Regions from separate parts of the Mesorhizobium sp. M0074 genome, predicted to be linked through region 3. Evidence: predicted binding sites of a transcription regulator. Region 3 holds the regulator's gene; each other region holds the start of a gene.
What was found. Region 3 encodes PhoB, which activates phosphate uptake and scavenging genes when phosphate is short. Its sites were predicted from a motif close to TGTCATNNANCTGTCAT; they were not measured.
Positions count from the first base shown of each region.

Region 1: a site for PhoB is predicted at 2,010-2,026, ahead of NKJ73_RS12990 (LTA synthase family protein). Genes of this name have one in related genera too.
Region 2: a site for PhoB is predicted at 1,189-1,205, ahead of NKJ73_RS11710 (inorganic phosphate transporter). Genes of this name have one in related genera too.

Region 1 is NZ_JAMYUM010000008.1:57,289-60,533, forward strand. It holds gene NKJ73_RS12985 (pilus assembly protein TadG-related protein) at 1-12, shown strand, start outside; gene NKJ73_RS12990 (LTA synthase family protein) at 44-1,969, opposite strand; gene fabD (ACP S-malonyltransferase) at 2,217-3,182, shown strand; gene fabG (3-oxoacyl-[acyl-carrier-protein] reductase) at 3,243-3,245, shown strand, end outside.
Region 2 is NZ_JAMYUM010000007.1:68,490-71,734, forward strand. It holds gene NKJ73_RS11710 (inorganic phosphate transporter) at 1-1,135, opposite strand, end outside; gene NKJ73_RS11715 (TetR/AcrR family transcriptional regulator) at 1,280-1,816, opposite strand; gene NKJ73_RS11720 (efflux RND transporter periplasmic adaptor subunit) at 1,966-3,243, shown strand; gene NKJ73_RS11725 (efflux RND transporter permease subunit) at 3,240-3,245, shown strand, end outside.
Region 3 is NZ_JAMYUM010000028.1:15,625-18,869, reverse strand. It holds gene pstB (phosphate ABC transporter ATP-binding protein PstB) at 1-238, shown strand, start outside; gene phoU (phosphate signaling complex protein PhoU) at 271-978, shown strand; gene phoB (phosphate regulon transcriptional regulator PhoB) at 995-1,684, shown strand; gene NKJ73_RS29110 (ROK family protein) at 1,694-2,938, opposite strand; gene xylF (D-xylose ABC transporter substrate-binding protein) at 3,225-3,245, shown strand, end outside.

The DNA.
Region 1 (3,245 bases), on a different contig from region 3:
TTGACGAACTGAACGACGTCGGCCGCTCTCCCGCCGCCGCTGCTCAACTCGTGTGTGCAGCCACTTTGCCTGTGGTTTCGGGGAAGAAATCGGGCGCCGCATGGCGCTTGCCGAACATCATGTCGTATTGCAGCAGACGGAAGTCGCGGATTGCCGGATCGATCTCTTTCTGACGCGACCAATCGGGGGTGGCGTCGCCCCCCGGTGCCAAAAGCAAATTGCGGTCGATAACGCGGTAGCGCTCTCGCAACTGTCCGAGGAAGCCGGTGTAATAGGGATGGCTGATGCCGGCTGTCTTCAGGATATGGTAGGGCAGGAAGGACGGGCTGACGGCGCCCAGATCCTCGGCCGGGCCGCTGCGATTCGACCAGACGATCAGCGGCGTCTGGTGGTGCAGCAGCATCTGGTCGGCCGCCTCCTTGCGCGGCGCAACATTGTCCTTCAGAAAGCCGGTCTCGACGTAGACCGGCCCAAGTGGCGGCAGATGGTCGCCGAAGAACGCGATGACGGTCGGCCGCTCGCGTTTCTTCGCCCATTCGATCAGCCGCTCGAGGCCGCGGTCCGCGTCGGAAGAGCCTTCGGCATAGCTCAACAGCGATTCACGCGCCCATTGGCTGATCGGCGCCTGCACCTTGTGGGTCGGATTGTTATAGCGATACGGCTCATACGGCCCGTGGTTCTGCAGGCTGACGGCGAAAAAGAAGACCGGCTCGGCGCTGGTATCGGCTTCGTGGATGATCTCGTCGGTCATCGCAGCGTCCGACGCGAGCGGTCCGCGCTTCTGCATGGGCGGCAACGTCTCCTCGGACTTGAAGTCGTTGAAGCCGAAATCGGCATAGACGGCCCCCCGGTTCCAGAACCAGTTAGTGCCGGGATGGATAGCGCGCGCCCGGTAGCCTTGACTTTTCAGGAATGTCGCCAGCGAGGGAGTCGGTGTCCGCACATATTGCTGGTAGGGAATGCTGCCCGCCGGTAGGAAGGCGTTGGAAAAGCCGGTCAGGGCCTCGAACTCGATGTTGGCCGTCATGCCGCCGAACTCGGGCGAGAACATGTAACCCGTGCGCAGTGCCCGCACATTGGGGATAGGGTCGGGCGTGATGGTGACGCCGGGTAGCTTGGTCGGATCCCAGAAGGATTCGCTCATGACGACGATGATGTCGGGCTTCTCGGCGGGTACCGAAGCCGTCACCTGCGGTTTGCCGATCGCTTCGATCGCCTTGCCGGAATAGCCGGGCGGCGCCGAGACATGCGCCATCGGGACGTTCAGCGCGAAGGCGAGCGCAAAACCGTTCGAGGCATAGTTTTCCTTCTGGTCCCACATGATCGGGATGATCTGCAGCCGGTCGCGTGTCCACGAGAAAGTGGCATAGTCCATGATGGAGACGAAGAAGGCGATCAGCGGCACCGTCAGCGTCAGCCGGGCAAGGCGGCCCTTGTGGCTGAGTGCCGGAACGCGGCGGCGCCATAGCCGCCAGCCATAGACGAGCAGCGACAGCCCGCCGACGATGCCGATCGCCAGGGCAATGGCGGTTCCCGGGCGATCGCGTACCAGAAGCGGCATCAGTGCCACAATCTGCCGGGAATAGAGGAAATCGGTCGGATAGAGCGGATCGCCGAGATACAGCGACTTCTGGTGGCCGACGAACGCCAGCGACAATGTCAGCGGCGCGACGATCATCAGGCTCTGATGACTGCGGCCGAGCACGGCGTCGAGGCCGATGAGGATCAGCGCAAAAATGATGATCGTGGTCCAGCCGGGTTTGAAAGGCTGCAGAAAGAAATCAATGGTGCCGGCAAAGTTGCCGCGCACGATCAGTTCGATGGCAAACACAAGGATGGCCGCAGCCAGCAAGCTGATAAGGCCATAGCGGATGACAGGCCATTTGCGCGCCGGCAGATAGCCGGTCGACGGATCGCCTTCAAGAAACTGGGGCGCCGCCTCGGCTGCGCTCTGCTTGGTCTTTGCCACTTCAATAGTTCCCCGGCCCGCAACAAAAGCGTCACTCGATTGTCATCGAACTGTCACGCAAAGCCTAGCGCCTGTGGCGGAAATAAGAAGAGCCAGCAAACAAATCGTGAGCGGTTTTCATCATGAGTGATCGCCAAAAAGCCTGCCGAAACAGGCACTCGGCCGATATTACGCGATCAAGGTTGGACTTGACTTGGCCGCACGCCTTGCGTCACAGGCAACGTGAACCAGCAGCTGGGAGCCGCCGATGGCTATCGCATTCACCTTTCCGGGGCAGGGCAGCCAGGCTGTCGGCATGGGCAAGGACCTCGCCGATACCTTTGTGGAATCGCGGCGGATCTTCGAGGAAGTCGACGACGCGCTCGGCGAAAACCTATCGAAGCTGATCTGGGAAGGCCCGGAAGAGACGCTGACGCTGACCGCCAACGCCCAGCCGGCGCTGATGGCGGTGTCGCTTGCCGCAATCCGGGCGCTGGAGGCGCGCGGCTTCTCCCTGAACGGCAAGGTCACCTATGTCGCCGGCCACTCGCTCGGCGAATATTCGGCACTTGCGGCCGCAGGTTTCGTTTCGGTCGCCGACGCCGCCCGGCTGTTGCGCATCCGCGGCAACGCCATGCAGGCGGCTGTGCCGGCCGGCGAGGGCGCCATGGCGGCGATCATCGGGCTGGAACAGGCCGACGTCGAAGCCGCTTGCGCAGAGGCCGCCCAGGGCGCCGCCAAAGATCCCGCACAAGCCTTGGTTTGCCAGATCGCCAATGACAATGGCGGCGGCCAGCTGGTGATCTCCGGCGCCAGGCCAGCGGTCGAACTGGCGGCGAGGCTATGCACGGAGAAGGGCGCCAAGCGGGCGCTGATGCTGCAGGTCTCAGCGCCCTTCCATTCGGCATTGATGAAGCCTGCGGCCGAGATCATGCGGGAGGCGCTGGCCGCCGTGACGAAGAGTGCGCCGGTCGTGCCGCTGGTCTCCAATGTTACGGTGACCCCGACGAGCGATCCCGACGAGATCGCCCGCCGACTCGTCGAACAGGTGATCGGGCGCGTGCGCTGGCGCGAAACGGTGGAGTGGTTCGGCAGCAACGGCGTTGCGACGCTTTACGAAGTGGGCGCCGGCAAGGTGCTGTCGGGGCTGGCCCGCCGCATCAACCGCGACATTGCCACCACTGCCATCGGATCCGCGGCGGATGTCGAGGCGGCGCTGGCGGCGCTTGCATAATCAACTGGCGATTTGACCCCGCTCCATGCGAAGGGTGTTCGCTCAGATCAGGAGGCAAGAATG
Region 2 (3,245 bases), on a different contig from region 3:
GATAGATGTTGTTGCGGGCGTTGCTGACCAGCGTTGTCGGAAGCTTTTCCACGGACGGATAGGGCGACAACATGGCGCTGGTGTCGTGGATGAAGCTCTGCAGGGCAGGCGTGGTCTCGTCCTTCCAGGTCTTGGTGCGAACGGCGTTGCCGACCACGGTTGCCGCATCGGTCACGGCGACGCCGGGCTTGACGTATTTGCCGAGTACCGTTTCGACCTGCGTCGCCGCCGATTTGTAAGCTTCGAGATAGTTCACGTCCGGTGTGCGGTTGAGCGCGAAGGCGGTCGGCACGACGCCGATCAGGATGAGCATGATGAGGCCCATGCCCTTTTGCCCGTCATTGGAGCCGTGGGCAAAGCTGACGCCGGTGCAGGTGAAAATAAGCAGCGCCCGAATCCACAGCGGCGGCGGCGCGCTCGATTTGGGCGCCTCGTAGAGCTCGCGGTTCCTGACCAGCAGCTTCATCACCAGAAGCAGCAGTGCAGCCAGGCCGAAACCGACCAGCGGCGAGATCAGGAGCGACAGGCCGACATTGGACGCCTGCGACCAGTCGACGCCGCTGGTGACGGAGCCGGCCGGGGCCATGAACTGGTTGGCGAGACCGACGCCGATGATCGAGCCGATCAGCGTGTGCGAGCTCGAGGCCGGCAGGCCGGGATACCAGGTTCCGAGATTCCACATGATCGCTGCGACCAGCAGCGCGAAGACCATGGCTAGCCCCGCGCTCGATCCGACCTGAAGGATCAATTCGACCGGCAGCAGCGATATGATGCCGAAGGCGACCGCCCCGCTGGCGGTAAGCACGCCCAGAAAGTTGAAGAAGCCGGACCACATCACCGCAAGCTCAGCCGGCATGGAATGCGTGTAGATCACCGTTGCCACCGCATTGGCAGTGTCGTGAAAACCGTTGACGAATTCGAAGCCGAGCGCGATCAGCAGCGCCAGCCCAAGTAGGATCCACGGCACCGCGATGGTGCTGGTCAGGTCCTGGCTGAGCGCGTAGCCGACATAGGCAAGGCCGCCCAGAATGATGACGGCAAAGGCCGGCAGAAACCATTTGCCGGTGCCGTTTGGCCGGTCAAGCGGATGCTCCGGCCTTGGAATTCCTGCTTCGCTTGAAACAATATCGACCATACCCCACTCCTCCTGCGTTGCAGCAAAGAATGGGAGGACGCTATGTCGGCAGGATGAAGCCTGTGTGACGGCGGGCACTTTGGGTTGACGCAACGGGCGATCGACGCGACCGAGGCAATTGAACCCGGCCGGCGCATTCCTAGACTATTCCGCGATCTCCAGCAGGGTCGATATCAGCAGCCGGCGCTCTTCGGCGGAGAGAATGTCCGAATCGAACAGGTTCATGCTGCGAAGCCCTTCGATGGCGAGATAGCAGACCAGCAGCGCCTTGAGGTTCGGCGTTTCCTGCTTCAGCCGCTCGAACAGCTGCCGCCTGAACGATTTTATCGGCGTCAGGAAATCGGGATCCTCGGCAATCGCCGAAAAAATCCAGGACGCCGACGGTTTCGATTCCTCGGCATGCTCGGCCGACAGCTTGATATAAGTTGCAAGCGGGCTTTCGCCGTTGATGCCGGCCGTGCGGGCGGACTGCAGCGCCTGCTCGAAGGCGCGCAGATAATCCTCCACCAGCGCCTGCATCAATTTCGCCTTGGTCGGGAAATTGTAGAGAAGACCACCCTTCGACACGCCAGCACGGCTGGCGACCGCATCCAGCGACAGGCTGCCAGGACCCGTCTCGCGCGCCACGGCGGCGGCGGCGGCGAGAATCTTCTCGCGCGAATTTGCTCTGCGGGCCTTCATCAAGCGTTCCCCATTCATTAGCTTAGGCGGAATTGACAAGACCGTCCAGACGGTACAGTAAGATCGCCGTCATTTGAAATTGGGACCAGGCACAGGTATGTGTTCCGGTCATCCGACCGTTATGCTGGCCCGTGGCCGAGGGACTGTTCGTGATCAAGCGCTTCATCATCGCCTTCATTCTGCTCGTGCTGGTGTGCGGCGGCATCGTTGGCTTCAACCTGTTTCGCGACAATGCGATCAAACAGTTCTTCGCCACCATGAAGCCGCCGGCCGCGACCGTGTCGACGGTCATCGTCAAACCGATGTCATGGACGCCCGGCATCGAGGCGATCGGCACTGTCAGTGCCGTACGCGGCGTCGACCTCACCGTCGAAACTGCTGGCATCGTCAAGGACATCCTGTTCCATGCCAATCAAAAGGTCGCCGCCAACGCCGTGCTGCTGCAGCTCGACGATGAAGTCGAGCGAGCCGACCTCGTGGCATCGAAAGCGCAAGCCACATCCGACCAGACGACGCTGATGCGCGCTCTTGAGCTGCAGAAGCGCGGGGTCGGCACCGATGCTACGCTCGACACGGCGCAGGCAGCAGCATCGGTCTCCGCCGCGCAGGTAAACAAGCTGCAAGCGGTGCTCGACCAAAAGCAGTTGACGGCCCCCTTCAAGGGTACCGTCGGTATTCCGAAAATCGACCTTGGCCAGTATCTCACACCCGGCACCGCTGTGGTGACCTTGCAGGACATGGATACGATGCGTGTCGATTTCACCGTGCCGGAGCAGCAGCTTCCGCAGCTGAAGATCGGACAGACGGTGCGGTTGGGCGTCGGCGGCGGCGACATGCCGTTCACCGGCAGCATCCGCGGCATCGATCCGAAGATCGACCCGACCAGCCGGCTGGTGACGGTAAGGGCGGAGGTCGGCAATCCCGAAGGCAAGCTGACGCCCGGCCAGTTCGTTCAGGTGCGCGTCGAACTGCCCGAGGAGAACGACGTGCTGGCGCTGCCGCAGACGGCGCTGACTTCCAGCCTGTACGGCGACTTCGTCTTCGTGGTGCGCCCGGCCAAATCCGCCGAAGCCAACGGCGCGGCGCCCGAGGCAAAGCCGGAAGAAAAGCCGGCTGCAGATGCTGCCAAGCCCGCAGCCGAGGCACCCGCGGCAAAACCCGACGAAAAGTCGGCTGCTACCCCAGCCAAACCGGCAGAGGAAGCCAAGCCGGCAGCGGAAGAACAGAAGCCGCAGCTCGTGCTAGCCCAGGTGTTCGTCAAGCCAGGCCGCCGCAACGCCGGCCTGGTCGAGATTCTGGAGGGCATCGCGCCAGGCGACGAAGTCGTTACCGCCGGCCAGAACCGGCTCTCCAACGGAATGTCCGTTGCCGTCGACAACACGATCGATCCGAGCAAGCCAGGGAACCAGCAGGCAGCCCAGCAATGAGC
Region 3 (3,245 bases):
ACCGGCTTCGGCCCTCGACCCGCTGTCGACTGCCAAGATCGAGGAACTGATCGACGAATTGCAAGCCGACTATACGATCGTCATCGTCACCCACAACATGCAGCAGGCGGCGCGCGTGTCGCGCCAGACCGCCTTCATGTATCTGGGTGAACTGGTCGAGTTCGACCGGACCGAGAAGATCTTCACGTCGCCCCGCGAGAAGCGCACGCAGGACTACATCACTGGCCGCTTCGGCTGAGCCGTTCCGATCATGCATATGAGGACAGGACCATGGGCGAACACACAGTCGCTTCTTTCGACGAGGATCTCGAGCAGATCAGCAAGCTGATCCGCGACATGGCCGACCTCGCCGGTTCGATGGTCGGCGGGGCGACCAAGGCCCTGTTGAATTCCGACAACGTGCTGGCGCAACGCGTCGTTTCCGACGACGCCATCATGGATGCGCGTCAACGCGAACTGGACGACCGCGCCATCACCCTGATCGCCAAACGCCAGCCGATGGCCCACGATCTTCGCCATGTGGTCGGAGCGATCCGCATGGCGGGCGACCTCGAACGCATCGGCGACCTTGCCAAGAATATCGCCAAGCGCGTGAGTGCGGTCGGCCTCAGCGCCACGCCGCGGGACCTGTCGCATTCCATCGACGCGATGGCGCAGCTGGTTCTCATCCAGGTGCAGGGTGTCATCGAGGAATATGCTGCAGGCGATGCGGCCGCGTTGGCCAAGCTGCGTGCCGCCGACGAGCGCATCGACGTCAAATACACGTCCGTGTTCCGCGAGCTGTTGACCTACATGATGGAAGATCCGCGCAACATCACCGCTTGCACGCACCTGCTGTTCTGCGCCAAGAATCTGGAGCGGATCGGCGACCATGTCACCAACATCGCCGAAAATGCGTATTATGTGCTGACCGGCGAGCAATTGCCGGTCAATCGTCCGAAGCAGGACGAAACGACAATGTCCGCACCGGTGACATGATGGGGGTGCCCAGCCGATGATCGCACCACGCATAATGGTGGTGGAGGACGAGGAGCCATTGGGTGTGCTGCTCCGCTACAATCTCGAATCCGAAGGCTACCAGGTCGAGGTGGTGACACGCGGCGACGAAGCCGAGATCCGTTTGCAGGAGAATGTGCCCGACCTTTTGGTGCTCGACTGGATGATACCAGCGGTTTCCGGCATCGAGCTCTGTCGTCGGTTGCGGGCGCGCCCCGAAACCGAGCGGCTGCCGATCATCATGCTGACCGCGCGCGGCGAGGAGAGCGACCGGGTGCGCGGGCTTTCGACCGGCGCCGACGACTATCTGGTCAAACCGTTTTCGACACCGGAATTCATGGCCAGGGTCAAGGCGCTGCTGCGGCGCGCCAAGCCGGAAGTGCTGTCCAGCGTGCTGAAGGTCGGCGACATCGTGCTCGATCGCGAATCGCACAGGGTCTATCGCAAGAAGAGCGAAATCAGGCTCGGGCCGACCGAATTCCGGCTGCTCGAGTTCATGATGCGGCATCCGGGCCGTGTCTTCTCGCGCAGCCAGTTACTCGATAATGTCTGGGGCGAGACAATCTACATCGACGAACGCACCGTCGACGTGCATGTCGGGCGGCTGCGCAAAGCCGTCAACAACGGCCGGATGCCGGATGTCATCCGCACCATCCGCGGTGCCGGCTATGCGATCAGGGAAGATTGACCCGCCTGGTCAGGCTACGTTCTTTCTGACGCTGGGCCTCATTTGCGCGCCCGGCGCGAAAATCTCCTGGTCGACGAAGCTTAGCGCCCGCATCGCGCAGCCTTCGCGGATCAGCGGCAATTCGTTCGGCTCTGTATCGAAGGAGATCGAGTCCGAATGCTGGCCGCCGGCGGTCTGGGCGATTGCCTTCCGCAAGGCCGGCTCGATCAGATCGAAGGCGGCGGCACTGGCGCCGACCATCGCGACCGGTGCCGGATCGATCAGCGCGAACAGCGAGCCGAGACCGAAACCCAGCGCTTCGCCGGCCTTGCGGTAGGCCTCGCGTTCCGGCCCATCTTTCTCGCGCGCCCGGGCCGCCAGTGCTCGCATGTCGGCGTCGCTGACGTCGGCGATCGGTTCGCTTTCTTCGCTCATCTGCCTGGCGTTGCGCCAGATGGCGTAGTTGCCGGCATAGGCCTCGATGCAGCCGCGCCGCCCGCAACGGCAGAGCGCGCCGCCCGGACGATGGATCATGTGGCCAAATTCGCCACCCGAGGAATGCGTCCCGGTGAACAGTTCGCCCTTCAGCACCAGCCCCATGCCGATGCCATGCGAAAGCAGGATGGCGATGAAGTCGTCGCGATAGCGATCCGGATTGCGCCAGCGCAAAGCCACCGCCATCATGTTGCAGTCGTTCTCCACCGTTGCCGGGATGCCGAATTCGTCCTCCAGCATGTCGGCAAAGGCGATGTCGGTCTGCGGCGTGATCGGCGACCACAGCATGGCGCGTGCAGGGGAGTCGGTAATGCCCTGAATCGCCAGGGCGATGCGGGCGACACTGCGGACGTCAAGGTCTGGATCCTGCAGCCGGCGCCGGACGATGGCCATGCATTCACGGATCAGCTCGTCGCGCGGCATGGTCAGCGTGTCCAGCCGGCGCTGTTCCTCGGCGACCACCTGTCCCGTATAGTCGATAATGGCGGCCGACAGGAAATTCAGCGACAACACCACGGTCAGCACCGCCGCCGCTTCCGGGTTGAGGGCGAGGCCGACCTGCGGACGACCGCGTTTCAACGAAACGGGCTCACTTGCCTTGCTCTCGGCGAGGATGCCTTCCCGTATCAGGTCGGAAGAGATCGCCGATATGGTCGAATGACTGAGGCCGGTAGTAGCTGCGATCTCAGTACGCGATGGCTGGCCGGCCCGGCGCACCGCCGAGATCACCATCGCCCGGTTGCGCCGGCGCAAATCGTCATGGCGGATTCCGACCGACATTGTTTTGCTTTCCTCCCGGTTGCCGCGGCCGCTCATGAACCGGAAGCCGTCGGTAATGTCCGACAAATAGTGTCGGACGCAGGCAAATAGTGTCAGATGCAGGTGGCGCTGTCATCGTTTATTCCGACGCTCGAAAAAACTCGCAGAGTCATCAAAATCCATCAGAATCGATGTTGACAGCAGCCGGAGATCGGGCCAGTATTTTTTCGAGGCTCGAAAAAATTAGAGCTTCTAAGCTGGTCTTTGAGCCAATTGGTCACGCCGTACGCGGCGCAGGGAGGATATGATGAAGAAATTCACGACCGCC